DNA from 3 places in the Thioalkalivibrio sp. ARh3 genome. Region 2 is predicted to be linked to each of the others. Evidence: predicted binding sites of a transcription regulator. Region 2 holds the regulator's gene; each other region holds the start of a gene.
The links. The regulator sigma-54, encoded in region 2, starts transcription at its own class of promoters, with help from an activator protein. The targets are predictions, from matches to a motif close to TGGCANGNTNCNTGCTT.

Region 1: fliL (flagellar basal body-associated protein FliL) is a predicted target of sigma-54. The motif match lies at 2,484-2,500, and genes of this name have one in related genera.
Region 3: flgB (flagellar basal body rod protein FlgB) is a predicted target of sigma-54. The motif match lies at 4,486-4,502, and genes of this name have one in related genera.

The regions. Positions count from the first base shown of each region.
Region 1 is NZ_KB897949.1:141,245-149,160, forward strand. It holds gene fliO (flagellar biosynthetic protein FliO) at 1-306, opposite strand, end outside; gene fliN (flagellar motor switch protein FliN) at 310-924, opposite strand; gene fliM (flagellar motor switch protein FliM) at 937-1,911, opposite strand; gene fliL (flagellar basal body-associated protein FliL) at 1,920-2,411, opposite strand; gene C995_RS0107635 (flagellar hook-length control protein FliK) at 2,706-3,803, opposite strand; gene C995_RS0107640 (flagellar export protein FliJ) at 3,869-4,321, opposite strand; gene C995_RS0107645 (FliI/YscN family ATPase) at 4,323-5,699, opposite strand; gene C995_RS0107650 (FliH/SctL family protein) at 5,696-6,397, opposite strand; gene fliG (flagellar motor switch protein FliG) at 6,394-7,407, opposite strand; gene fliF (flagellar basal-body MS-ring/collar protein FliF) at 7,397-7,916, opposite strand, start outside.
Region 2 is NZ_KB897947.1:419-8,334, reverse strand. It holds gene kdsC (3-deoxy-manno-octulosonate-8-phosphatase KdsC) at 1-335, shown strand, start outside; gene lptC (LPS export ABC transporter periplasmic protein LptC) at 332-895, shown strand; gene lptA (lipopolysaccharide transport periplasmic protein LptA) at 888-1,412, shown strand; gene lptB (LPS export ABC transporter ATP-binding protein) at 1,430-2,191, shown strand; gene C995_RS0100040 (RNA polymerase factor sigma-54) at 2,265-3,758, shown strand; gene hpf (ribosome hibernation-promoting factor, HPF/YfiA family) at 3,761-4,099, shown strand; gene C995_RS0100030 (PTS sugar transporter subunit IIA) at 4,104-4,574, shown strand; gene hprK (HPr(Ser) kinase/phosphatase) at 4,642-5,673, shown strand; gene rapZ (RNase adapter RapZ) at 5,674-6,558, shown strand; gene C995_RS0100015 (PTS sugar transporter subunit IIA) at 6,563-6,988, shown strand; gene C995_RS0100010 (HPr family phosphocarrier protein) at 6,960-7,229, shown strand; partial or broken gene C995_RS0100005 (IS3 family transposase) at 7,370-7,916, opposite strand, start outside.
Region 3 is NZ_KB897948.1:317,232-325,147, reverse strand. It holds gene C995_RS0106345 (flagellar brake protein) at 1-347, opposite strand, end outside; gene C995_RS0106340 (flagella synthesis protein FlgN) at 466-951, opposite strand; gene flgM (flagellar biosynthesis anti-sigma factor FlgM) at 965-1,279, opposite strand; gene flgA (flagellar basal body P-ring formation chaperone FlgA) at 1,415-2,149, opposite strand; gene C995_RS0106325 (chemotaxis protein) at 2,393-3,322, shown strand; gene C995_RS0106320 (protein-glutamate O-methyltransferase CheR) at 3,594-4,409, shown strand; gene flgB (flagellar basal body rod protein FlgB) at 4,579-4,989, shown strand; gene flgC (flagellar basal body rod protein FlgC) at 5,026-5,445, shown strand; gene C995_RS0106305 (flagellar hook assembly protein FlgD) at 5,460-6,131, shown strand; gene flgE (flagellar hook protein FlgE) at 6,157-7,386, shown strand; gene flgF (flagellar basal-body rod protein FlgF) at 7,416-7,916, shown strand, end outside.

The DNA.
Region 1 (7,916 bases), on a different contig from region 2:
CCCGATCAGGACCTGCTCCCCTCCCACCTGGACCAGCATCAGGCGTTCACGGGTACCCACCGAGCGCACCGCGACCAGTTCGATGGCCTGCGATCCCCGGCTCAGGCCACCCTGCGTGCGCCGCAGAATCCAGCCCAGAAGCACGATCGCCACGATCACGATCACCAGACCGCCGATCATCTGCGTCAGATGAGCGGCGGCCGAGATCCCGCCACTCGCCTCCTCGGCGAGGGCGATCGCGGGCCAGAGCCCCCCTGTGCCGGCCAGTCCGAGGACTGCCAGCGAGCGTAGAAAGCGTAGTTTCATCCGTTACTTGAGCTTGCGGATTCGTTCACTCGGGCTGATCACGTCGGTCAGCCGTATGCCGAACTTTTCGTTGACCACCACCACCTCGCCGTGCGCGATGAGAGTCCCGTTGACCAGCACGTCCAGCGGCTCCCCTGCGAGCCGGTCGAGCTCCACCACCGAGCCCTGGTTCAGCTGCAGAAGGTTGCGGATCGGGATTCGGCTGCGCCCGATCTCCATCGAGATGGTGACCGGTACATCCAGCACCATCTGCAGATTGATGTCTTCGGCCGACATACCCGCCGAGGCCGCCAGCTCCTCCGGCTTCAGGGGCTCGGCGTCCGGGTCGGGCTTGTGCTTGCGCTCCCGCTTTTCCGCCCCGGTCAGCGCATCCATTGATTCGCCCCCAGCAGCGTTCGCCTGCGCCTCGTTCAGCAGTTCGTCGGGATCAGCCGTCTCTTCGCCGTCGGTCTCCTTCTGCTCGGCCAACGCTGCGGCCCACTCGTCCGCGAGGGCGTCCTGGTCTTCCTCGGGCGCATCGCCCTCGGCGCCTTCGGCTGTTTCCGTCGTCACATCGCCCTCCTCTTCGGAGGCCCGAGTTTCATCTTCTTTCTTCTGGTCGTCGTCGGTGTCTGCCATGGGTGCAGCCCTCTATCGCTTGATGATGCGATCCGTCACCTGGATCGCATTCATGCCGTCGGATACGCCGAACTTCCCGCGAAACAGCGGGATGTCTTCGACTTTCAAGGTCACGATCTCGGGGAGATCGATCGGGATGATGTCGCCCGGCTGAATGTCGAGCAGTTCCTGCACGGTCACTTCGGTCTCGGTCAGGATCGAGCTGATCTCGACCTCGGCATCCTGGATCTCTTCCTCCAGTGCCTTCATCCAGCGCTGATCCACGTCCGATCGGTCGGATTGCAGGCCGGTATCGAGCTGTTCACGGATGGGCTCGATCATCGAGTACGGCAACGTGAAATGCAGATTGCCGCCACCACCATCAAGCTCGATATGGAACTCGCTGATCACCACGATCTCGGTGGGCGACACGATGTTCGCGAACTGAGGGTTCACCTCCGAGTTCAGGAACTCGAAACGCAGATCCATCACCGGCTTCCAGGCCTTGGTCATGTCCTCGAAGGCACCCTCAAGGATGCCGTGGACCACCCGCATCTCCATCGGGGTGAAATCACGCCCCTCGATGCGGGTATAAAAGCGCCCGTCGCCGCCGAAGAAGTTGTCGACCAGGATGAACACGAGCTTCGGGTCGAACACGAAAAGCCCCGTCCCGTGCAACGGATGGGCCCGGACAAGGTTCAGGCTGGTGGGGACAAACAGGGAGTGCATGTACTCCGAGAATTTGGAGACCCGAGTCCCGACCACCGAGATCTCGGCCGACCGACGCAGCATGTTGAACAGACGGACCCGCAGATGTCGTGCAAACCGCTCGTTGATCATCTCCAGCGTGGGCATCCGCCCACGAACGATGCGATCCTGCGTGGCGAAGTTGAACTCCCGAGCCTGCCCGTCATTCGGAAACGGATCTTCCGTCTCGATATCGCCGTCATCGACGCCATGCAGGAGGGCGTCGATCTCGTCCTGACTGAGAATGTCCGTCTGCGCCATGGCGGGACCTACTGCATGACCAATTCGTTGAAACGCACCGCTTCCACATCGTGTGGCGCGTCCCGCTCCTCGAGAATCTGTGCAATGGCATCGCGCAGATCCTCCGCCAGGGACTCCTTGCCCTCGCGGGTATTCAGGTCGTCGTAGTGCATCTCACCAAGAAGCCCCAGCACGTCGTTGCGCACGGCCGGCATATGCCGCTCCAGCCCTTCGATCACCTCGGGGTCGGTCGTAACGACGCTCAGCTCGACCCGCAGATAGCGGATGCGGCCGGGCCCGTCGATATTCACCGTCATCGGCTCCAGCCCGTGGTAGTGGCGCTCGGCCGGGCCTTCCTCACTGGCCTCGTCCTCGTCCGCACCACTCGCCAGGAAGAACCACGCCGCGGCGCCCCCCGCGCCGGCGAACACCAGCACCAGCAGGATGACAAGCAGGATCAACCCCTTCTTGCCCTTCTTGCCGGCGCCCTCTTCCTCCAGTTCGACTTCCTTTTCCGCCATTTCCCGCCCTCGAAGTTCTCGCATCCGCCCATGCTGATGGCACAGGCTCACCCTGACTATTGCGTGATGTCATTGCAAAGCCGGTGCCAATATCATTTTTGTGCTTGAGTTCAGTGACTTACAAGACGGTCGATACGGACTGACGGGAATCCAGCGCGTTACCGGGGAAGGGAATCGTCAAGATTCAGCCGCGCCAGCCCCGGTAGAAGACGGGATCTTGGCGGGATGATGGAGCGGGCGGACCGTTACAGGACCGGCGGGCGGCCGGTCCCGGCCCCTGAAGAAAAGCAGCGCTCAGGCGAACAGATCGAGGCGACGGTTCAGGATGGACAGGGTGCTGTCCGCGCCCTGCTCGTCGTCGATCTCTGACTCGTCCGCGTCTTCCGCTGCCACGGCTCCGTCGGCCCGGGCCTGCTGGCCCTCACGCTCCTCGGCGGCCTGATCCGACACCGTGGCATCCTCGAGAGTGAGCCCGCTCTGGGCAAGGCTCTCGCGCAGGCGGGGCATCGCGGCCTCCAGTACCTCCCGGGTGACCGGATTGGTGCTGATGAACTGGACGGTCGCCCGATCACCGTCCACATTCAGGCGCACATCCAGCGTCCCCAGCTGCGGGGGGTGCAGCTTGATCTCGGTGCGCCCGCCCTGGGCACGCGCCAGCATGCGGATCTGGTCGCTCAGTTCGCGCTCCCCCCCGGGCTGCAGCAGGCGGGTCAGGTCCAGACGAACCGGGCTGCGCGAAGCCTCGCTGCCTTCCGCGGCCTGTACGTGCGCCGGCAGGATCCCGGCGAGGGGTTCGGCGCGGGCCTGCCCCCGCTGCGCATCACTCCCCTGGGCCATCCACTGCGCCAGCAGCTCGAGGACGTTCTCGCGCGACAACCGGCTGTTCGGGCCAAGCAGATCCGCGGCCGCTCCTGGCCCGTTTGCGTTGCCCTGTGCGGTCGCGTTCTGGCTGGATTCAAGGAACAGCCGCATGACCGCCGCGGGCAGTGGCTTGACCTCGCGTGCGCCGCCACCGTCTTCGCTCTGGCTTGTCCGCGCGACCGGCGCAGCAGGGCGATCATCCACTGCCGGCATCAGCGCGGCCAGCGGCAATTCCTTGCCGCCGGTGTCCATCTCGGCGGCAATCCCATCCTCGTCCATCAACGTCTGGAGACGGACCAGCATCGCCTCCAGGTCGAGCCCGTCGAGTTCCTCCTCGCCGACGCCCAGATCGGCCAGCAACGCCTCGAGCTGTGGCTGAAGGATGTCCAGGAAACTCTGCCCGTCAGCGGTCTTCAGCTCCTTCAGACCTTCCAGGCCCTCCAGGGCCTGCAGGTCTTTGAGGTCACCGCCGCCCCCCAGCAACTGCAGTAGCGGCATCATCCCCTGACCGGAATTGCTTGTCGCGATCATCAATGGATCCTCTGATTCATTGCCCGGCTCACACGGCCGGGCTGGGTATTACCCGTCTCTACTATTCAAGAACCTTGCCAGTCGCCACTCGGATCCTGCGTGCGGGCATGCACCTGCCGTGTCGCCCAAAGGTCCTGTTCGTGCTGACGCCTCCGGTCGGCCTCCCGTTGTTGTTCGGCAACGCGCCGCTCGAGCAGCTTCTCCAGAGACATCACGGCCCGGTGACGGAGCAGCCACTCCTGGCGCGCCTGCTCCGCTTGCGCCCCCGCGGCCTGGGCACGCAGGTCCTGCTGTTCCAGCGCGTGGCGCAGTTGATCCCGCATCCCGGAAAGCCACTTGAGTCGATTCGTATCGTCGGGTAGCGGCGCGCGCAGATACTCCAGCTGATAGCCCTCGAGCTGAGTCCGTTGAGCCTCCACCGCGTCCAGTTGTTGCAGTCGCGTCCCCAGCTGGCGGGTCGCCTCGCTTTCCTCGATGCGTCGCAGACGCAACAGACGCTCCAGCCGCCGAGAGTCCATATCAGGCGCCTCCGGTCAGCGCCAGCAGTTCGTCGCGCGCCTGATCAAACCCGATGGCCTCGTCGCGACCCTGACCAAGGTAGGCCTCGATCCGGTCATGCATGGCCACCGCTTCGTCCAGGTGCGGATCCGCACCCTTGCGGTAGGCCCCCACGGCGATCAGGTCGCGGTTGCGCATGTAGGTCGACGCGAGGTCGCGGAAGCGTCGGGCTGCCCGTTCGTGCTCCGGCGTGATCAGCGCGCTCATCACTCGCGAGACCGACGCCGACACGTCGATCGCGGGATAACGCCCGGTCTCCGCGATCTCGCGCGACAGGACCACGTGCCCGTCGAGGATCGCACGTGCCGCGTCCACGATCGGATCGTTCTGGTCATCCCCCTCGGCCAGCACCGTGTAGAACGCCGTGATCGAGCCACCGCCCACATCCCCGTTGCCGGCCCGCTCCACGAGCTGGGGCAGGCGCGCGAAGACCGACGCGGCATAGCCTTTCGAGGCCGGCGGCTCGCCGATCGCCATCGCGATCTCGCGCGCCCCCTGGGCAAAGCGCGTCAACGAATCCATCAACAGCAGTACATTGAGTCCTCGATCACGAAACGACTCGGCCACGGTCGTGGCCACCCAGGCACCATGCTGGCGCAGCAGCGGCGATTGGTCCGCCGGTACCGCCACCACCACGGTGCGCTGTCGAGACTCCTCGTCCAGGATCTCGTGGATGAACTCGTTGACCTCTCGCCCACGCTCCCCGATCAGCCCGACCACGATCACATCGGCATTGGTATTGCGGGTCATCATCCCGAGCAGGACACTCTTCCCGACGCCGGAACCGGCGAACAGGCCCAGACGCTGGCCCCGTCCGACCGACAGCAGCCCGTTGATCGAGCGAATGCCGACATCCAGCGGCTCCCGTACCGGCGCCCGCTGCAGAGGGTTGATCGGGCGCCCCGAAAGTGGGCTGTGATCACGCGCGCGCAATGGCCCCTTGCCGTCCAGCGGCTGGCCGTTGGCATCGATCACGCGCCCCAGCAGCGCGTCCCCGACCGGGATCTCGCGCTGGGCGTCGAGCGGCTCGATGCGCGCACCGGGCGTCAGGCCCGAGGCCAGCTCTTCCGGCATCAGGAACGTCCGGTCATTCTGGAACCCGACGACCTCGGCCGGAACGGCCATCCCGGTCTCGCCGTGGATCAGTGCGCGCCCCCCCATCGGCAGACGCAGGCCCTCGGCCTCGAAAGTCAGGCCCGTCAGCCGCGACAGCCGACCCTCGGACTGTGGCGGATGCACGCGTTCCAGCCGCCCACGCGACTGCTGCAGGCGATCCAGCAGCCCCGTAGTCAGTTGCTCCTGTCCGCGCTTGCGCAGGGAGTCGAGACGCGAACTCACGACTCCTCCTCCGATCCCGACCCATTCTCGGACGGCATCGAATCGGCAGGATCTACCAGTTCGCCCCAGACCGCCTCAACCGCCTGTTGCAGACGACGTTCAAGCGAGGCATCCACAGACGCGGCGCCGGCTTCGACGCGGCAGCCACCCCGCGCCAAGTTGGAGTCGGCGATCCAGTGCACCCGCGCATCCAGCGACTGCGCATAGTCGTCCAGCAGGGCGCGGTCCTCCGGGTGAACATGCACCCGCACCTCCTGGTGCCGCCCCGGGAGCTGCTCCAGGGCCTTGTGCAGTACCCGTTCGATCAGCTCGGGGCGGGTGGTGAGTTCGGCATTCAGGACCTTGCGGGCCAGTGCGACCGTCAGGGCCAGCAGTTCCGGCTCCAGCTGGTCAGTCGCCTCGGCGAGGGGGTCGGTCAGGCCACCGGCAAGGGACTCCAGGGTAGCGACTGTCTCGCGCAGCTTCTTGTCGGACTTCGCGCGGGCGGCCTTCTCGGCCTCCTGCTTTCCGATCTCGTGCCCCTCGGCGTAACCGACTTCGAATCCGTTCTGGCGCGCCTGCTCCTCGATCTCCTCGATCTCGGCAGCGGTAGGCAGCCGGCGTGGCGGACGCAGCCCTTCCTCGCCAATCTCCGGCGGCTCCCAAAGCGATGCATCGGGCTCTTCGAGCTGCGCCTGGGCAACCGGACGCGAGGTCACAACATCGCCTCGCTACCCTGTCCGCCGAGCACGATCTCCCCGTTCTCGGCCAGACGACGGGCCACCGCCAGGATCTCCTTCTGCGCCCCTTCGACCTCGCTGACGCGGACCGGGCCCTTGGCCTCCAGGTCCTCACGCAGCATCTCGGCCGCGCGCTTGGACATATTGCGGAAGATCTTGTCCTTGAGCTCCTCTTCGGCGCCTTTCATGGCCAGCACCAGCGAGTCCGTGGAGATCTCGCGCAGCAGCGTCTGAATACCGCGATCGTCGATGTCGACCAGGTTCTCGAACACGAACATCTCTTCTTCGATGCGGCCGCCCAGATCCGAATCGGACTCCTTGATCGTCTCCATGATCTCGGCCTCGCGAGAGCCCTCCATCAGGTTCATGATGTTGGCCGCTGTGCGCACCCCGCCCAGCATCGAGGTCTTGCTGGCGGCATTTCCCGAGAGCTGGCGATCGAGGATCTCGTCCAGTTCCTGCAGCGCCTGCGGCTGGATGCCATCCAGGGTGGCAATACGCATTACGATGTCGCTCTGCACCCGGGAAGGCAGATATTGCAGTGTGTCCGATGCCTGGTCGGAGTCCAGGTGCGACAGGACGATCGCGACGATCTGCGGATGTTCGTTACGCAGCATGTCGGCAATCGCGCGCGGATCCAGCCACTTCAGGGCATCGATCCCTTTGGAATTGCGCCCCAGCAGGATCCGGTCGATCACACCCGAGGCCTTCTCGCCCAGCGCGTTCTCCAGAACGCTGCGCACGTACTCGTCAGCACCCACGCCGAGCGCCGTCTGTTCCTGAACATGCGTGGAAAAATCGTGCAGCGCGGCGTCCACATCGGCGCGCGATATGCGCTCCATCGAGGCCATCGCGGTCCCGATCTTCTGGACCTCCTTCGGCCCCATGTGGCGCATGACCTCGGCGGCGGCATCCTCGCCGAGGCTCATCATGAACACCGCGGCGCGTTCCGCGCCATCCATCTTCTTGGCTTGCTTGTCAGCGGCCATCGTCACCCAACCAGGTCTTCATTACCTGTGCCACGCGCTTCGGGTCCTCGCGCACCATCTCGCGTACCGCCTCGAGGTCCATCTCCTGCTGATCCGGCCCCTTGGGCCCGGTCAGGGCGGCCACGGCCGACGGCGACCCGGCCGGCGCGCTGGCTCCATCGTCCTCGGACTGATCGGTCAGCGCCCGTTGCTGATCATCCCGCGTATCGCGCGGCGGCCGAGCCGTCAACTGCTTCAGTGCCGGGCGCACCACCGTCAGCAGCAGGATCAGCGCCAGCAGCAGGCCTGCGCCGATCTTGACCATCTCGAGGAACCATGCCTGCGACCAGAACGGCACCTCGTCCTCGACCATCTCCTCCACCGGTGCCTCGAACGGTGCGGTCACCACGTTCAGCGTATCGCCACGCGCCTCCGAGAATCCAACCGCCTCGCGTACCAGGGCCTCGATACGCTCGAGCTCCTCCGCGTCGCGGGCCACACTCTCGGTCGCGCCGTCTTCGCCCACCTGC
Region 2 (7,916 bases):
CCGGGGTGGTCGAGCACCGCATGCGGGATCTCGGCGTGCAGCATCTGGTGCAGGGACGGCGCGACAAGGGGGCTGCACTGCACGAGTTGCTGGAGCAGACCGGGCATGCGCCCGAGGCGGCGGCCTTTGTGGGCGACGACATCGTCGATCTGCCGGCGATGCGCCGCGTGGGCCTTGGCATCGCGGTGGCGGATTCCCACCCGCTGGTAGTGCGGCATGCCGACTGGGTCACGCAGGCCCCTGGCGGGCGCGGCGCGGTGCGCGAGGTCTGCGAGGGCCTGCTGGCAGCCCAGGGGCGCCTGGAGGCACTGTTCGCGGAGTATGTTGACGGATGAAATGGGCGGCCGGACTGGCGGCGCTGATCCTGGTGCCGATGGCGGCGCTGGTGACCGGCGCTGCTGCCAGCGAGCATGAGCCGGAGGGCGAGGTGACGCTGGAGATCGAGGGCTTCACGCTGCACGCGACCGGCGAGGATGGCGAACTGAGCCACCGCCTGCGCGGAACGCGGCTGCGCGAGTTTGGCCGTGATGGACCGCAGCTGATCGACGACCCCGATCTGGATATCTTTGACGCCGGCGGTATCGAATGGCACTGGACCGCGCCCGAGGCGCTGCACCGGCCCATGGACGAGACCCTGGACCTGATCGGCCCCACGCGAGGGGTGCAGCCCGAGCGTGCCGAACGCGTGCGCACGGTGATCGAGTCCGCCGACGTGACGGTGGCGACCGACATCATGATCGCCACGTCCGATGCGTTCTCGACGCTTGATCAGCCCGGCTTTTTCCAGCGGGGCACGGGTCTGCGCGTGGACTCGCGAGGGGATACCATAGAGCTGTTCCATGACGTGTACACACTCTACAGCGAGTCAGGCGAGGAGGAAGCCGCTGATGACTGAACGTGGTGGGTCGCCGCTCGCTCGGCTCGCGTGGCCCGTGTTGATGGGAAGTGCCTTGCTGATGCTGATCTCGCCGGTCATCGCCCAGCAGCAGCCCCTCCCCGTGGAGATCACAGCGGATCACGCAGAGATGGACGACCGCCGGGGGGTGAGTACCTATACCGGCGATGTGGTGGTGGTCCGTGGGGACATGACGCTGGAGGCGGACAAGGTCTATGTGCGCAGCCGCGACCGGCGCCCCTACGAGATGGAGGCCCACGGCGAGCCCGCGCGGCTCGAGTCGCCGGATCCGGAGACGGGCGAGATGCGCATCGCCACCGCACTGCGGATTGATTACCTCCTGAACGAGGACCGGGTGATCCTGACCGATCAGGCGCATGTGGTCACGGCGGCCGAGGAGGCGCGTGGCAAGCGCATTGTCTACGACCTGGAGACCGACATCATCGAGGCCGAGCGGGGCGAGACCGATGACGAGCGTGTGCGGATCAGGATTCAGCCCCGCGAAGACGACGAATGACCGAGGTGGACTCCAGCATGTCAGCGGCGGCCGGCGGCCAACCGGCTCCAATGGCCGGGTATCTGGCCGGGCGCGAACTGACCAAGCGCTATGGCAAGCGTACAGTGCTGGATCGTGTCGATGTCGACCTGGCCCCGGGAGAGGTGGTGGGGCTGCTGGGCCCGAACGGGGCGGGCAAGACGACCTGTTTCTATAGCCTGGTGGGCCTGATCCGACCGAATCGTGGTCGTATTACGCTGGGTGACCGGGACATCACCCGGGCGCCGATTCACGCGCGGGCCCGGGCCGGGTTGGGCTACCTGCCGCAGGAGGCCTCGATCTTCCGGCGGCTGAGTGTGTGGGACAACCTGCAGGCGGTACTGGAGCTGCGGCGCGAGCTCGATCGCCACGAGCGTCGTCGCATCGGCGATGCCCTGATCGAGGAGTTCCAGCTGGAGACGGTGCGCCACAGCCCGGGGATTGCCCTGTCCGGGGGCGAGCGTCGCCGTGCGGAGATTGCCCGGGCGCTGGCCGGTGATCCGCGCTTTATCTGCCTGGACGAGCCGTTCGCCGGCGTGGACCCGATTTCCGTGGGCGACATCCAGGCCGTGATCGGGCACCTGGCTGAACGTGGAATCGGCGTGCTGATTTCCGATCACAATGTGCGCGAGACCCTGAGAATCTGCGACAGGGCCTATATTCTCAGTGAGGGTCGCATGCTGAGCGCGGGTACCCCGCAGGAACTGCTGGACGACCCCCAGGTGCGCCGGGTGTATCTTGGCGATAACTTTCGGCTGTGAACCGCCTTGGTGCACATGGACCTACGACTCCTTTTAAGATGATTCTGATGGTCACCTTGGACCTGAAACCGCGATGCTGAAGCCCGGGCTCAATCTGCAGCTGGGGCAGACGTTGACGATGACCCCGCAGCTGCAACAGGCCATCCGCCTGCTGCAGCTTTCCACGCTGGAGTTGCAGGCGGAGATCCAGCAGGCGCTGGAAAGCAACCCCATGCTCGAGCAGGTGGAAGACGAGGGCGAGGAAGCCCCGACCGAGCGTCCGGAGGAAGGGGGCGAGTTGGTCGAGGGGGATCGCATGCAGGCCGACACGGCCGGCGATGACGTGATCCCCGAGGAGCTGAGTACCGACAGCCGCTGGGACGACATCTACGAGCCCGCCCCGAGTCCGCGCGGCCTGGACGACCGCGATCCGCTGGAGAATACCTCCGACGGCGAGGACGAGGGCCTGCAGGACCACTTGCTCTGGCAGTTGCATCTGAGCCACCTGACCCCGCGCGACCAGCGGATCGGCGCGGCGTTGATCGACGCGATCACTCCGGATGGTTATCTGGACGGTGAGCTCGAGGCGCTGGCGGAGATGATCAGTCAGGGCGAAGACGAACCCGTGGGGGTCGACGAGGTCGAGGCGGTACTGCACTGGATTCAGCAGTGCGATCCCCTGGGCGTAGGCGCGCGGGACCTGCGCGAGTGCCTGGAGATCCAGTTGGGCCATCTGGCGCCGGATGCCCCGGCGCGCGACGCGGCTCGAGCCATCCTGGAAAATGGCATGGAGAGCCTGGCCAAGCGGGACTACCGGGCCCTGCAGCGTCAGTCCGGGGTGCGCGACCCGGACGAGCTGGCGCGGGCGCTGGACCTGATCCGCACCCTCAACCCGCGTCCGGGTGCCCAGATCAGCGAGCCCAGTTCGGAATACGTCGTGCCGGATGTCTACGTCCGCCATGACCGCGATGGCTGGCGTGTGGACCTGAATCCGGAGATTGCGCCGCGCATTCGCATCAACGATCTCTATGCGGGTATGGTGCGGCAGGTCTCCGATGCCCGTGACAGCGCGTTCATGCGCGATCAGTTGCAGGAGGCACGCTGGTTCCTGAAGAGCCTGCACAGTCGTAACGACACCCTCCTGCGAGTGGCCCAGGCCATCGTGGAACGACAGCAGGGCTTTCTGGAGCATGGAGAGGTCGCGATGCAGCCGTTGATCCTGCGCGACATCGCCGAGGCCCTGGAGATGCACGAATCGACCATCTCGCGGGTGACCACGCAGAAATATATGCATACCCCGCGCGGGGTATTTGAGTTCAAGTACTTCTTTTCCAGTCATGTTGGCACCGCCGATGGCGGCGAATGCTCGGCGACCGCAATCCGTGCCATGATTCGGGAATTGATCGGTGACGAAACGCCGAACAAGCCTCTAAGCGACGCAAAACTGGCCCAGATCCTGTCGGATCGGGGCATCAATGTGGCCCGACGCACCGTGGCCAAGTACCGCGAGGCCATGCATATCCCGTCTTCCAGCGAACGCCGGCAGATGGCGAGCATGCCGAGTGGAAACAAGCAAAAAGGAGCCTGACCATGCAGATCAACCTGACCGGCCATCATGTGGATATCACCGACGCCCTGCGCGACTACGTGAACGAAAAGTTCGCGAAGCTGGAGCGTCACTTCGACAAGGTGATCGACGTGCACGTGGTGCTGACCCACGAGAAGAACCAGAACCTGCACAACAAGGCGGAGGCAAACCTCCAGGTCAGCGGCAATCACATTCATGCCGAAGCCAGTCACGAGGACATGTACGCCGCGATTGACGGCCTGATCGACAAGGTGGATCGTCAGTTGATCAAGCACAAGGAAAAGGTCAAGGACCACCACCGTGCCGAGGGTGCCCAGCGCAACCGCGAGCAGGCCCTGTAGCGTAATGACCGTTGCCGAGCTGATCACCCGCGACCGTATTCGCCTGGAGCCCGAGTGTTCCAGTCAGAAGCGGGCGCTCGAGACCCTGGGCGAGTTGCTGGCTGTCGGCGGCGAGGAATCCGCCGGCCCGGCCAGTGGGGCCATCTTCGAGGCCCTGTCTGCCCGCGAGAAGCTTGGCTCCACCGGTCTGGGACACGGCGTGGCCATCCCCCATGGGCGTCTGGCCGAGCTCGATGCCCCCCGGGTCGCAGTCCTGCGACTGGATCAGGGCGTCGATTTCGACGCCATGGATCACGAGCCGGTGGACATCCTGATCGCGCTGCTGGTGCCCGAGGCGGCGACCAGCGAGCACCTGGATCTTCTGGCGCAGCTGGCTCGCGGACTTTCTCAGCCCGACAATATCGCTTCCCTGCGGCGAGCCGGTGACGCGGAGGTCATGGAGCGTGAACTGACCCGGGCCTTCGGCGACGCCTGAACATGGGGCGCCCCACCGTGTCTGTTCTGTCCCGACAGCTGACGCAACCTCTTCCGGAGGTTCACGGATGAACGAGGCACTGGGGGAGGGCGGCATCGCGCGCGATATCACTGTTGAGGCCCTGATCCAGGCGATGGGCAATCGTCTGGATCTGCGCTATGTGCACGGCGAGCAGGCCGCTCCCGACCGCAATCTGGTCGGCGGTGATGGCGACGACCTGCCCCTGGCCGGACACCTCAACCTGATAAGGCCGAACCGCATCCAGGTCATCGGCGATTTCGAGGCGCGCTATATCGCGCGGCTGAGCGATGCACAACGCGAGCAGCTGATCCTGGAGATGGCTCGTACGGGCACGACCGCGGTGATCTTCGCCGAGGATACCTGCCCGTTCTCGGAGATGCCCCATGTCCCCGAGGAGCAATTGCCGCTGATCCTGTGCTCCTCTACCAGCAGTCACGAGATCATTTCCCTGTTGCGCTACTTCCTGCAGCAGCGGCTGGCCCATTTCGAGGTGCGCCATGGCGTGTTCATGGAGATCCTGGGGATCGGCGTGCTGATCAGCGGGGCCTCCAGCGTGGGCAAGAGCGAGGTGGCGCTGGAACTGATTTCGCGTGGGCACCGGCTGATTGCCGACGACGCACCGGAGTTCGCCCGCATTGCCCCGGATATCGTGCGCGGACACTGCCCGGCCCTGTTGCAGGACCTGCTCGAGGTGCGCGGGCTGGGGGTGCTGAACGTCCGAGCCATGTACGGGGACTCCGCGATCAAGGGCGGCAAGTACCTGCGGCTGATCATTGACCTGCGCGACCACAGCGAGCCCTCGCCGGTGCCGGACGATCGCCTGAACGGCCGCCGCGGGGAGATCGACATCCTCGGACTGCGCATCCCGCTGATCAGCCTGCCGGTCGCGCCGGGGCGCAACATCGCGGTCATGATCGAGGCGGCGGTGCGCAACCACATGCTGCACATGCAGGGCTACGTCGCCGGCGACGACTTGCGCGCGCGCCAGCGCAGGCAGATGAGCGGCGAGCCCGAGGAGCCGCCGTACCACCGCGCGATCCCTGCAACCACCGTCCCCAACCCGGACCCGGAGGGCTGAATGCGACTCCTGCTGGTCAGTGGCCTGTCGGGTTCCGGCAAGACGGTTGCCCTGCACACCCTGGAGGACGCCGGCTATTTCTGCGTCGACAACCTGCCGCTGCCGCTGTTGCCCGGGCTGATCGAGCAGGTCCGCAGCGGTGACTACGATGCCGACGAAGACCGGCATCTGGCGGTCGGGGTCGATGTCCGCAGTGGACTGGCGGCGCTGGAGGGCTTTGCCGACCTGCTGCGCGAACTCCGGGGCAAGGGCCTGCAGGTCGAGGTGATGTTCCTGCAGGCTTCCAGCGAGGTCTTGCTGCGGCGTTACCACCTGACGCGGCGGCGACACCCGCTGGCGCGCGACGGCGTCCCCCTGGTTGACGCGATCGAGCGCGAACGCGACTGGCTCGGCCATGTCGCGGCCGAGGCCGATCTGACCGTGGATACCTCCCGTCTGTCCATGCACGACCTCGCGCGCACCCTTCGGGATCGCGTCGGGCTGCTGGGAGAGGAGCGCCTCTCCCTGCTGTTCCAGTCATTTGGGTTCAAGCACGGGGCCCCGCTGGACTCCGACTTCGTGTTCGACGTGCGCTGCCTGCCCAACCCGCATTACGAGCGTGACCTGGCACCATTGACCGGGCGTGACGCCGCTGTTTGCGAGTTTCTCGCGCGCCATGGCGAGGTCGAGGAGATGTATGACGGGATCCAGGGCTTCCTGGAACAGTGGGTGCCGCGTATCCGGCAGGATCACCGCAGCTATGTGACCGTTTCGATCGGGTGCACCGGCGGGCGCCACCGGTCGGTTTATCTGGTGGAGCGGCTGGCGGCTGCGTGGCGGGGGCGCGAACATGTTACTGTTAGCACCCGTCACCGCGAGCTATCCCTGCCCCTCGAATCGGAGTGAGTCCATGGGCGTTGGTCTGATCCTGATCACGCATCAAAACCTCGGCGACACCCTGCTGCAGACGGCTCAGAGCATGCTGGGCGACCTGCCCGAGGATTGCGAGTCCATGGCGATGTCGCAGACTGACGACCCCGACGAGGTGCTGGCCCGGGCACGGGCACGCCTGGGCGAGCTGGACTCCGGTTCCGGCGTACTGATCCTGACCGACATGTTCGGCTCCACCCCCTCCAATGTGGCCAGCCGCGTGGCGCGGGGGGCGAATGCCCGTGTCATTGCCGGGATCAACCTGCCGATGCTGATCCGCGTGCTGAACTACCGCCATCTGCCGCTGACGGAGCTGGTCAACAAGGCGCTGTCGGGCGGCCACGATGGCATCCTTCTTTGTGACCAGGAGTGTTCGGATGCCGCAGCGCGAAGTCCCCATCGTTAATCGTCTGGGGATGCACGCGCGTGCGGCAGCCAAGTTCGTGAGCCTGGCCAGCCAGTACGCGTCTGATGTGACCGTCTCCCGGAACGCCCAGGAGGTCAACGGCAAGAGCATCATGGGGGTGATGATGCTGGCGGCGGCGCAGGGCTCCGAGGTCACCATCACCACCGACGGCGAGGACGCCGAAGAGGCCCTCGACGCCCTCACCGAACTCGTCGCCAACCGCTTCGGCGAGGACGCCTAGCCCCTCTCCTGCCGCCATGCCTTTACGAGGCTGTGTCTAGTTCGACCTCGGGTGTTTACGGTGGCTTCGGTCCGCCGCCTGCCTGCGCTGTCTCGGCAGCGTGAACCGCCCCGGGTTTTCCGGAGACTGATTGGTTTGGGTCATGCCACCTGGGCGGACCGCTGCAGGGCCTGATGGTACTGCGTTTCCACCTCGGCGGGTGGTCGGTAGTCGTTGGTTTCCAGCAGGCGCCGCTGGTTGAACCAGTCCACCCACTGGAGGGTTGCCCACTCCGCATCGCGGCGATCCCGGGGCGGGCCCCAGCCGACCCGCATCTCGGTCTTGTACAGTCCGTTGATCGTCTCGGCCAGGGCATTGTCGTAGGAGTCGCCCACGCGCCCGACGGAGGGGCGCAGACCGGCCTGCGCCAGCCGCTCGGTGTAGCGCACCGAGACGTACTGCACACCCCGGTCGCTGTGATGGATCGGGCGGGCGGTATCCCGCCCGATCCGGGCGTGCAGGGCCTGCTCCAGGGCCTCCAGGGTCAGGTCGGTGCGCAGGCTGCGGCTGACGCGCCAGCCGACGATGCGACGGCTGAAGGCATCGGTGATGAACGCGGCATAGACGAAGCCTTCTCGGCGGGTGGCGACGTAGGTGATATCGGCCACCCACAGCGCGTTGGGGCGCTCGGCCCGGAACTGGCGGTGC
Region 3 (7,916 bases), on a different contig from region 2:
CGTCGCTGGAGATATTGCAGGGTCTCGGGGTAGGGGCAGACGTAGAGCACCCCGGCGTCCTCGCGCTCGGTGCGCGAGACGACGGTGGAAAAGCGCACGGCGACCCCGCGCAGGCTGGCGAAGACCCGCATCCGGGTGCCCATCTCGACGTGGCGATTGGCCTCAACGGGCGTGAGTTCGTCGAGGAAGAGTTCGCGGCCCTCGGAATCAAGCCGGATCAGGGCGGAGTTGTACAGCGGGCCGTCGTCGTCGAGACGGACGTTGACGAGGGTGAGTTTGTGGTCCAGGTCCTTGAGGATGCCGGCAATCCGTTCCGGCCGGTCGACAGTGTAGTCGGTCTCGTCCATGCGTGGCGTTGTGGTCGTTATTGGGCCAAGCCGCACGGTACTGCCCGGCTGTCCGGAATGCCAGCCCCGCGTTTGCGCGGGAGAGGAGTGAAAGGGGCGCGCGGAGGATGCGCGCGGGTCATGCGCGGGTGATGCGCCGGCCAGTGCGACTGCCGGACTGGGTGCGGCCGTAGGGGTCATAGGTGGGGGCCGGTCCGGGTTCCTCGCCGCGCAGGATCTGAATGGACATCTCCACGCGCCGCCGGTCGCGATCGATGAGTCGGGCGTTGCCCTGGTTGAGGGTATTGCAGCGCTCCACCGAACGGCGCAGCGCCTGCCAGTGGTCCTCCAGCTCGGCGCCGCTCTCGAGCCGGCTGAACAGCCGCGCGAGTCCCTCGGGCGTGTAGGTTTCACCGGCGGCCTCGATGGTTTCGCGCTGTCGCCGGCTCTCGGTCTCCAGCTCCTGCAGGAGCGTCTGCTTCTGGGCCACGACCTCGCGCAGGGTCTCGGGGGCGCGCGATTCCACGGCGCGGGTCTCCTGCAGCAGGATGTCCTCCATCTGATGGCTCAGTCGGATCGAGGCCTCCAGCGAGCGGAGAAAGGCGTGGCGCTGTTCGGGCGACATTGTCGGGTCTCGATTAGCGCAACAGGCTTTCCAGCTCGATCATGCGATCGGCCAGCTGTTCGTTGTCCACCGGGTACTCGCCGTTGGAGATGGCTTCGCGCAACTCGGCGACCCGCGCCTCGTCGAACGGGGCGTTGCTGGCGGCCCCGGAGGCGGCGTTCATCGCCTGCGCCGCACCGGTCAGGGTGACGGAGTCGTCCTGGCGTATCGGCGCCGAGGAGTTGCCCTGGGCGCCTGCGTCGGGCCGGGAGGTCTCGTCTCGGCCCTTTACGCTCGAGGTGTTGCCGTCCGGGCGCAGGCCGGGGTTGTTCGGGCCTTTGATATCCATGGTTCGGTTTCCTGTTTTTGCAATTCTACTGCAGAGGTTTACGGCAGCACCGGCTGAAACTGTAGCCCCTTGAGGTATGAATTTTCGAATCGCTTCACAGTTCGTGGCGGCGATCCATGGCGATGTTCCGCCATTCTACAGGGCCACGCGGACATGTCCGGACTCCAGGACCTCTCCTTCCACGATGCGCCCCGACGAGCTGTTCTTCACGCGGATGCGGTCGCCGAGGACGCCATTCTCCAGCGCCTCGCCCTGCATGCGGATCGCCACCGAACCGTTCTCGGCCAGTATGGTGACGCGCTGGCCGCGGCTGACCACCTCGCGCTGGGTCACGTGTTGCTGGCCGAGGATCTGTCCCGGGCGGATGTTGCGTCGGGTCTGAAGCCCCACCAGTTCACCCTTGTCCTCGAAATAGCTGCCGGCGTGCCGCGAGGTCTGTATGCGCTTGGTGCGCAGGTCGCCCGGCAGGATCGTGTGCTGGCGTCGCAGGTTGCGGTTCGCGACCAGGACTTCGGCATAGCGCTCGACGGTAACCGGCACATAGATCGACCAGCTCACGGGTGCTTCGCACTGCACCTGGACCGCTGTATTGCCGTCGCGACGTCCGCCGGGCGGGAACTGCGTCTCCAGGGCCTTGCTGCAGCGCGCGAGACGCAGGCGATTGTCCAGACGACCGATCTGGACCTCCACCGCTTCGTCCCCCGGTGTGATGTCGAGCTCGTCATGGATGAAACGTTCGGCCGCCAGACGGATGTTCTCCACCGCCTCGATCTCCGCCTGAGCGGGGATGGATCCCAGGGCCAGAAAGATCCCTGCCGCGGCCGCGAGCCACCGGGAGCGAACAACGGGTTGGAGAAATGGCTCATTCATGGTCTGCGTGCGCGCCGGCTCGTCGATAATCGAGAGGTTTTCGGGCAGACACAAGCAGAAAACATGCCAGACGGTTAGTGTTGCATCCTCAAGAGTGGCGGGGCGTGGCCGTTACCGGGTCAATAACGCATGCAATCGGCATACAGCGGCGGTTTGTGGCATGACAGCGCCGGTCCTGGGGGTGCACACTGGGTCCGGCGGGTCGAGGTGGCGAGTCGCCGGGCGAAGGGGGAGTGCAGGGCAATGAGTCAATTCATTGACGATGTGAATCAACGGACCCAGCTGGTGGGGCAGAACCGTATGGAGCTGCTCCTGTTTCATCTGGGGAGCTCGCAGACCTTCGGGATCAACGTGTTCAAGGTGCGCGAGGTCATCCCTTCACCACCGTTGCGGCAGATTCCCGGTTCACTGAGCGTCGTGCGGGGTGTGGCCACCCTGCGAGGCGGGACGGTCCCCATCATTGACCTTGCACGCGCGATGGGGCTGCGCACGGCCGTGGGCGAAACGGACGACCACAAGGTGGTGGTGACCGAATTCAACCGGTCGGTGCAGGGCTTCTGGGTCTCGGCCGTGGACCGGATCGTCAACGTCAACTGGGAAGACGTAAAGTCGCCACCACGGGGGACCGGGCGCGAGTCCTTCCTGGTCGCCGTGACCGAGATCGACGACAAGCTGGTCGAGATCATCGATGTCGAACGGGTGCTGTCGATCGTCAATCCGTTGCCCATTAACGTGTCCGACGCGGTGCGCGCGGAGGCCGACGAAGAGCGCGAGCGGATCGGGAAGCGCAAGATCGTGATCGTCGATGACTCGCTGGTCGCCCGCAAGCAGATCGAGGGTGCCATCAAGGGTCTTGGCTGGGAATACCTGGTCTTCAAGGATGGTCGCGAGGCACTGGACTATCTTGAAGAGCAGGCCGAGGCCGGCAATGTGGGCGATGTGGTGGAGATGGTCATCTCGGACATCGAGATGCCGCGGATGGATGGCTATACCCTGACGGCCCGGATTCGGACGAACGACCGGCTGAAGGACCTGAGGGTGTTGCTCCACTCCTCTCTGAGCGGGGAGTTCAATACCGATATGGTCAAGCGGGCAGGGGCGGATGCGTTCCTGTCCAAGTTCAATCCCGATGAGCTGGCCGAAGCCGTGCTTGAGCAGACCCGCAAGGATTGAAACCGGTGTCCCCGCGGCCTGTGTCAATCGGCAGATTCAAGCGTTGTGGCATGGGGGCGGAAGGGGATTGCCGGCCGTGTGAGCGCCGGCGGCCATCGCGCGCCGCCTCCATTACCTGGTGTGATGCTGTCAGCGGGCGCGCGGTTGCACGTATACTGCACCCGTCCAGCAGGGGGCGGTCGTGCCCCGGTTGGATTCTTGGGCCCCGCTGTCAAGGATTCGTCATCAACGTGCCTGTTCGTCCGTATCTCCGAGCTTCAGGGATGACTTCGTGATCGATTCGCGCGACTACGAGGAGTTCTCGCGTTTCCTCTCCGAGTGCTGTGGCTTGGTGCTGGGCGACAGCCGTCAGTATCTCGTGTCGAGCCGTCTTTCGCGGCTGCTGGACGAGTTCGGCTACAAGAGCGTCCCGGAGCTCCTGCACGCGATGCGCCAGGCCCCAAACCCGCGCCTGCGCACGCGGGTGATCGACGCGATGACGACGAACGAAACCTCCTGGTTCCGCGATGGTTTCCCGTTCGAGATCCTGCGTCATGTGCTGCTCCCGGAGCGCGCGGAGAAGGGCGCGGGGATCAAGGTCTGGTCGGCCGGCTGCTCCAGCGGGCAGGAGGCCTACAGCATCTCCATGGTGGTGTCCGAGTGGGAAGAGTCGAGGCCCAGGCGGGTGGTGCCGGTGTCGATCGTGGGTACGGACCTGTCGGAGAAGATCCTGGACGATGCCCGGCGCGCGGTCTACGACGGGCTGAGCATCGTGCGCGGCCTGAGCGAAGCGCGCCGCGCCCGCTTTTTCGAGACCGTGGCCGATGGGCACCGCGTACGTCCGGAGATCCAGCGCCGCTGCCGTTTCCAGAAACTCAACCTGATCGACAGCTACGCGGCCCTGGGAAAGTTCGACATCGTGTTCTGCCGCAACGTGTTGATCTACTTCTCCGCCGAGACCAAGCGCCAGGTTCTTGACGGAATCGCCCGCCAGATGAATCCCGGTGGCTATCTGTTTCTTGGCGCTTCCGAGACCGCGGGCCCCTACACCCAGGCCTTCGAAACGGTGCGCACCGAGTACGGCTCGGTCCTTCGCCTGAAGGGCTGACGCGCCTTTGGCGCTGCGCCACCCGGTCGTCCCCCACGACCGCGGCACCCCTCTCCAGACATCCATCAGCCCATAGTGGCACACCAATTGCTTCGTCCCTGTCGTGCGGGGCGAAGCGGTTTCGTCCCGAGGAACCTGAAGTGCGCCACAGGCGGACGGGGTACGACGGATGAGTCTTTCTCTCGACAAGGCGATGGGCATCCTGCCGGAGGCGGTGAACGTCCGTGCGAAGCGGATGGAGCTGCTGGCCTCGAATATCGCGAATTCCGATACGCCGAACTACAAGGCGCGCGATATCGACTTTCGCTCGGTGCTGCAGGCGGCTGCCGGCGAGGGCGGCAACATGCCGATGGCGAGCACGCATCAGGGCCACATCGGCTCCGGCGGTGCGGGTAGTGCCAACGGATCGATGGAGACGCTTTATCGCGTGCCGTCGCAGCCGTCGCTGGATGGCAACACCGTGGACCCGCAACTCGAGCGCGCGGCCTTTGCCGAAAACTCCCTGCAGTACCAGAGCAGCCTCGAGTTCCTGAACCGCCGGGTTTCCGGCATCCGTGATGCCCTGCGGGGCGAGCGCTAGTAGGGCCGTCGTTGATGGCTACGGGAGAGTGATTTCGTGAGTGATCTGTTCAAGCTGTTCAACACCTCGGCCTCGGCGCTGAGCGCGCAGTCGGTGCGACTGAACACCGTCGCGTCGAATCTCGCCAATGCCAATACCGTGGCGAGCAGCCCCGACGAGGCCTACCGGTCGAAGCAGGTGCTGTTCCAGACGGTGATGAATCAGGCCGACCCGAATGGTGCCTCCAACGGCGTGCGGGTGGCGGGCATTGACGAATCGCAGGCGCCGCCGCAGCCGCACTACGAACCGAACCACCCGCAGGCCAACGAAGATGGCTACATCTTCCGGCCCGCGATCAGCGTCGTCGAGGAGATGGCCAACATGATGTCGGCCTCGCGCAACTATGAAGCGAACGTCGAGGTAATGGAGACCTCGCGCCAGCTGCTGCAGCGCACGCTGCAGATCGGCCAGGGCTAAAGCGGAGTTCGTACATGACACAGATTTCACCCGACATGCTGGACCGCCTGGGGCTGTCTCGTCCCCAGAAGGACGAGGGGGCCGATGACCGCCTGGGGCAGTCCGACTTCCTCAAGCTGATGACGACCCAGCTGCAGAACCAGGATCCGTTCGAACCGATGGAGAACGGCGAATTCATCGGCCAGATGGCGCAGTTCTCGACGGTGACCGGGATCGAGGAGCTGTCCAAGTCGTTCGAGCAACTGGCGCAGTCCATGGGGCAGAGCCAGACCCTGCAGGCAGCCTCCCTGGTCGGGAAGGACGTGTTGGTCCCGACGGAATTCGGCGAACTCGGGGCGGATGGCGCGGTGCGTGGCGCGGTGGATCTGGAACAGTCGACCGGCCAGTTGCAGGTCGAGGTGTACAGCCCGACGGGCGAGCGTATCCGCAGCATGAACCTGGGCTCGGCCAGCGAGGGGTTGCAGGAGTTCACCTGGGATGGCCTGCGCGATGACGGGACGCCGGCGGCCCCGGGCGTATATGAATTCCGGGCGTCGGCCCAGAGCGGTTCCGGCAATGAAGCAGTGGATGTGTTCCTCGACGCCCGCGTCGAGAGCGTTTCGGTAGGTGACGATTCCAGCCTGGGCCTGATGGTCCGTGGCCTTGGCGAGATCAATTTCTCGGATGTCCGGCGCATCAGCAGCTGACGGACTCTAACGGAGGTAGACCAGTATGCCCTTCAATATCGGATTGAGCGGACTGAACTCGGCACAGGCCGACCTGCAGACCACCGGCAACAACGTCTCGAATGCCGGCACTACGGGCTTCAAGCGCTCGCGCGCGGAGTTTGGTGATGTCTTCGCCCAGAGTTTTGGTGGCGTCAGTCAGACCGCGACCGGCGGCGGCTCGCGGTTGCTGGATGTATCCCAGCAGTTCTCGCAGGGACGCATGGAGTTCACCGAGAACGGCCTGGACCTCGCGATCGATGGCGAGGGCTTTTTTATGGTCAGCGATCAGGGCGGCAATTACTACACCCGTGCTGGTGAGTTCCAGGTCGACCGTGATGGCTATCTGGTGAACAACCAGGGGCAGAGACTGCAGGGCTTTTCCGCACAGGATCCCGGCAGTACCGACACGGATTTCGGCTCGGATTCAGACGATATTCGGTTACAGACGGGGGCTTCGGCTCCGCAGGCCACCAGTGAGATCGAGGCCTTGCTCAACCTGCAGTCGGGCGCCGAGCCCCCCCCGGAGGAAGACTTCAGCGTTGATGAGCCGGATAGCTATAACTACTCGACGTCCCTGACGATCTACGACTCTCTAGGGACTTCACGTGATGCGAGCCTTTACTTCGTCAAGGGCGAGGAACAGGGCGAGTGGACAGCCCACGTAGCTGTGGATGGGACGGAATATGGATCGTTCGCTCTGGAGTTCGACGGCAGTGGAGGCCTGCAGAGCGTCGATCCCGAACTGGCGGAGGTAGTCGTACCGAGTGACGACCTGGGTAATGGTGCCGAAGAACTTGTATTCGAGATCGATTTTAGCGGTACGACGCAGTACGGGGGGGATTTTGCGGTCAACGACCTGGGCCAGAACGGCTTTGCCTCGGGCAACCTGACGGGGGTGGACATCGACTCCAGTGGTGCGGTGTTCGCGCGCTTCACCAACGGCCAGTCCTCGGTGCTGGGGCAGGTCGCGATGGCCAATTTCCGCAATCCCCAGGGGCTCGAGCAGCTGGGCAACAACCTCTGGGCGGAGACGTTCGCCGCCGGTGATCGGACGTTGGGTGCGCCGGGCAGTGGCAACCTGGGCGAGATCCAGGCCGGTGCCCTGGAGGCCTCGAACGTCGATATCGCCCAGGAGCTCGTAAACCTGATCACCGCTCAGCGCAACTTCCAGGCGAACGCGCAGACGATCTCCACGGCCGATCAGGTCACCCAGACCATCATCAACATCCGTTAGGTCAGGGACAGGGACACGAGGGCACAGGCATGGATCGATTTCTCTACATCGCGATGTCCGGCGCGAAGGAGACCATGCACGCGCAGGCGGTCAACAACCACAACCTGGCGAACGCCAATACCGACGGCTTTCGCCAGGCGCTGGCCAACGCGAACACCGTCCCCGTGCGTGGTCCGGTATTCGACTCGCGCGACTATGCACAGCTTGGCACCGACGGCACGGACTTCTCCAAGGGACAGATGCAGAGCACCGGGCGCGAACTGGATATCGCGATCGAGGACGAGGGCTTCATCGCCGTGCAGGGACCGGACGGCGAGGAAGGCTACACCCGTGCGGGTTCCCTGCATGTGGATGCCTTTGGCCTGTTGCGCACGGCGCAGGGGCATCAGGTTCTTGGGGATGGCGGCCCGATCGCGGTGCCGCCGGCGGAGAAGATCGAGATCGGCACCGACGGCACGATCAGCGTCCGCCCACAGGGCGTGGGTCCGGAGGCCCTGGCCGCGATCGAACGCATCCGCCTGGTGAATCCG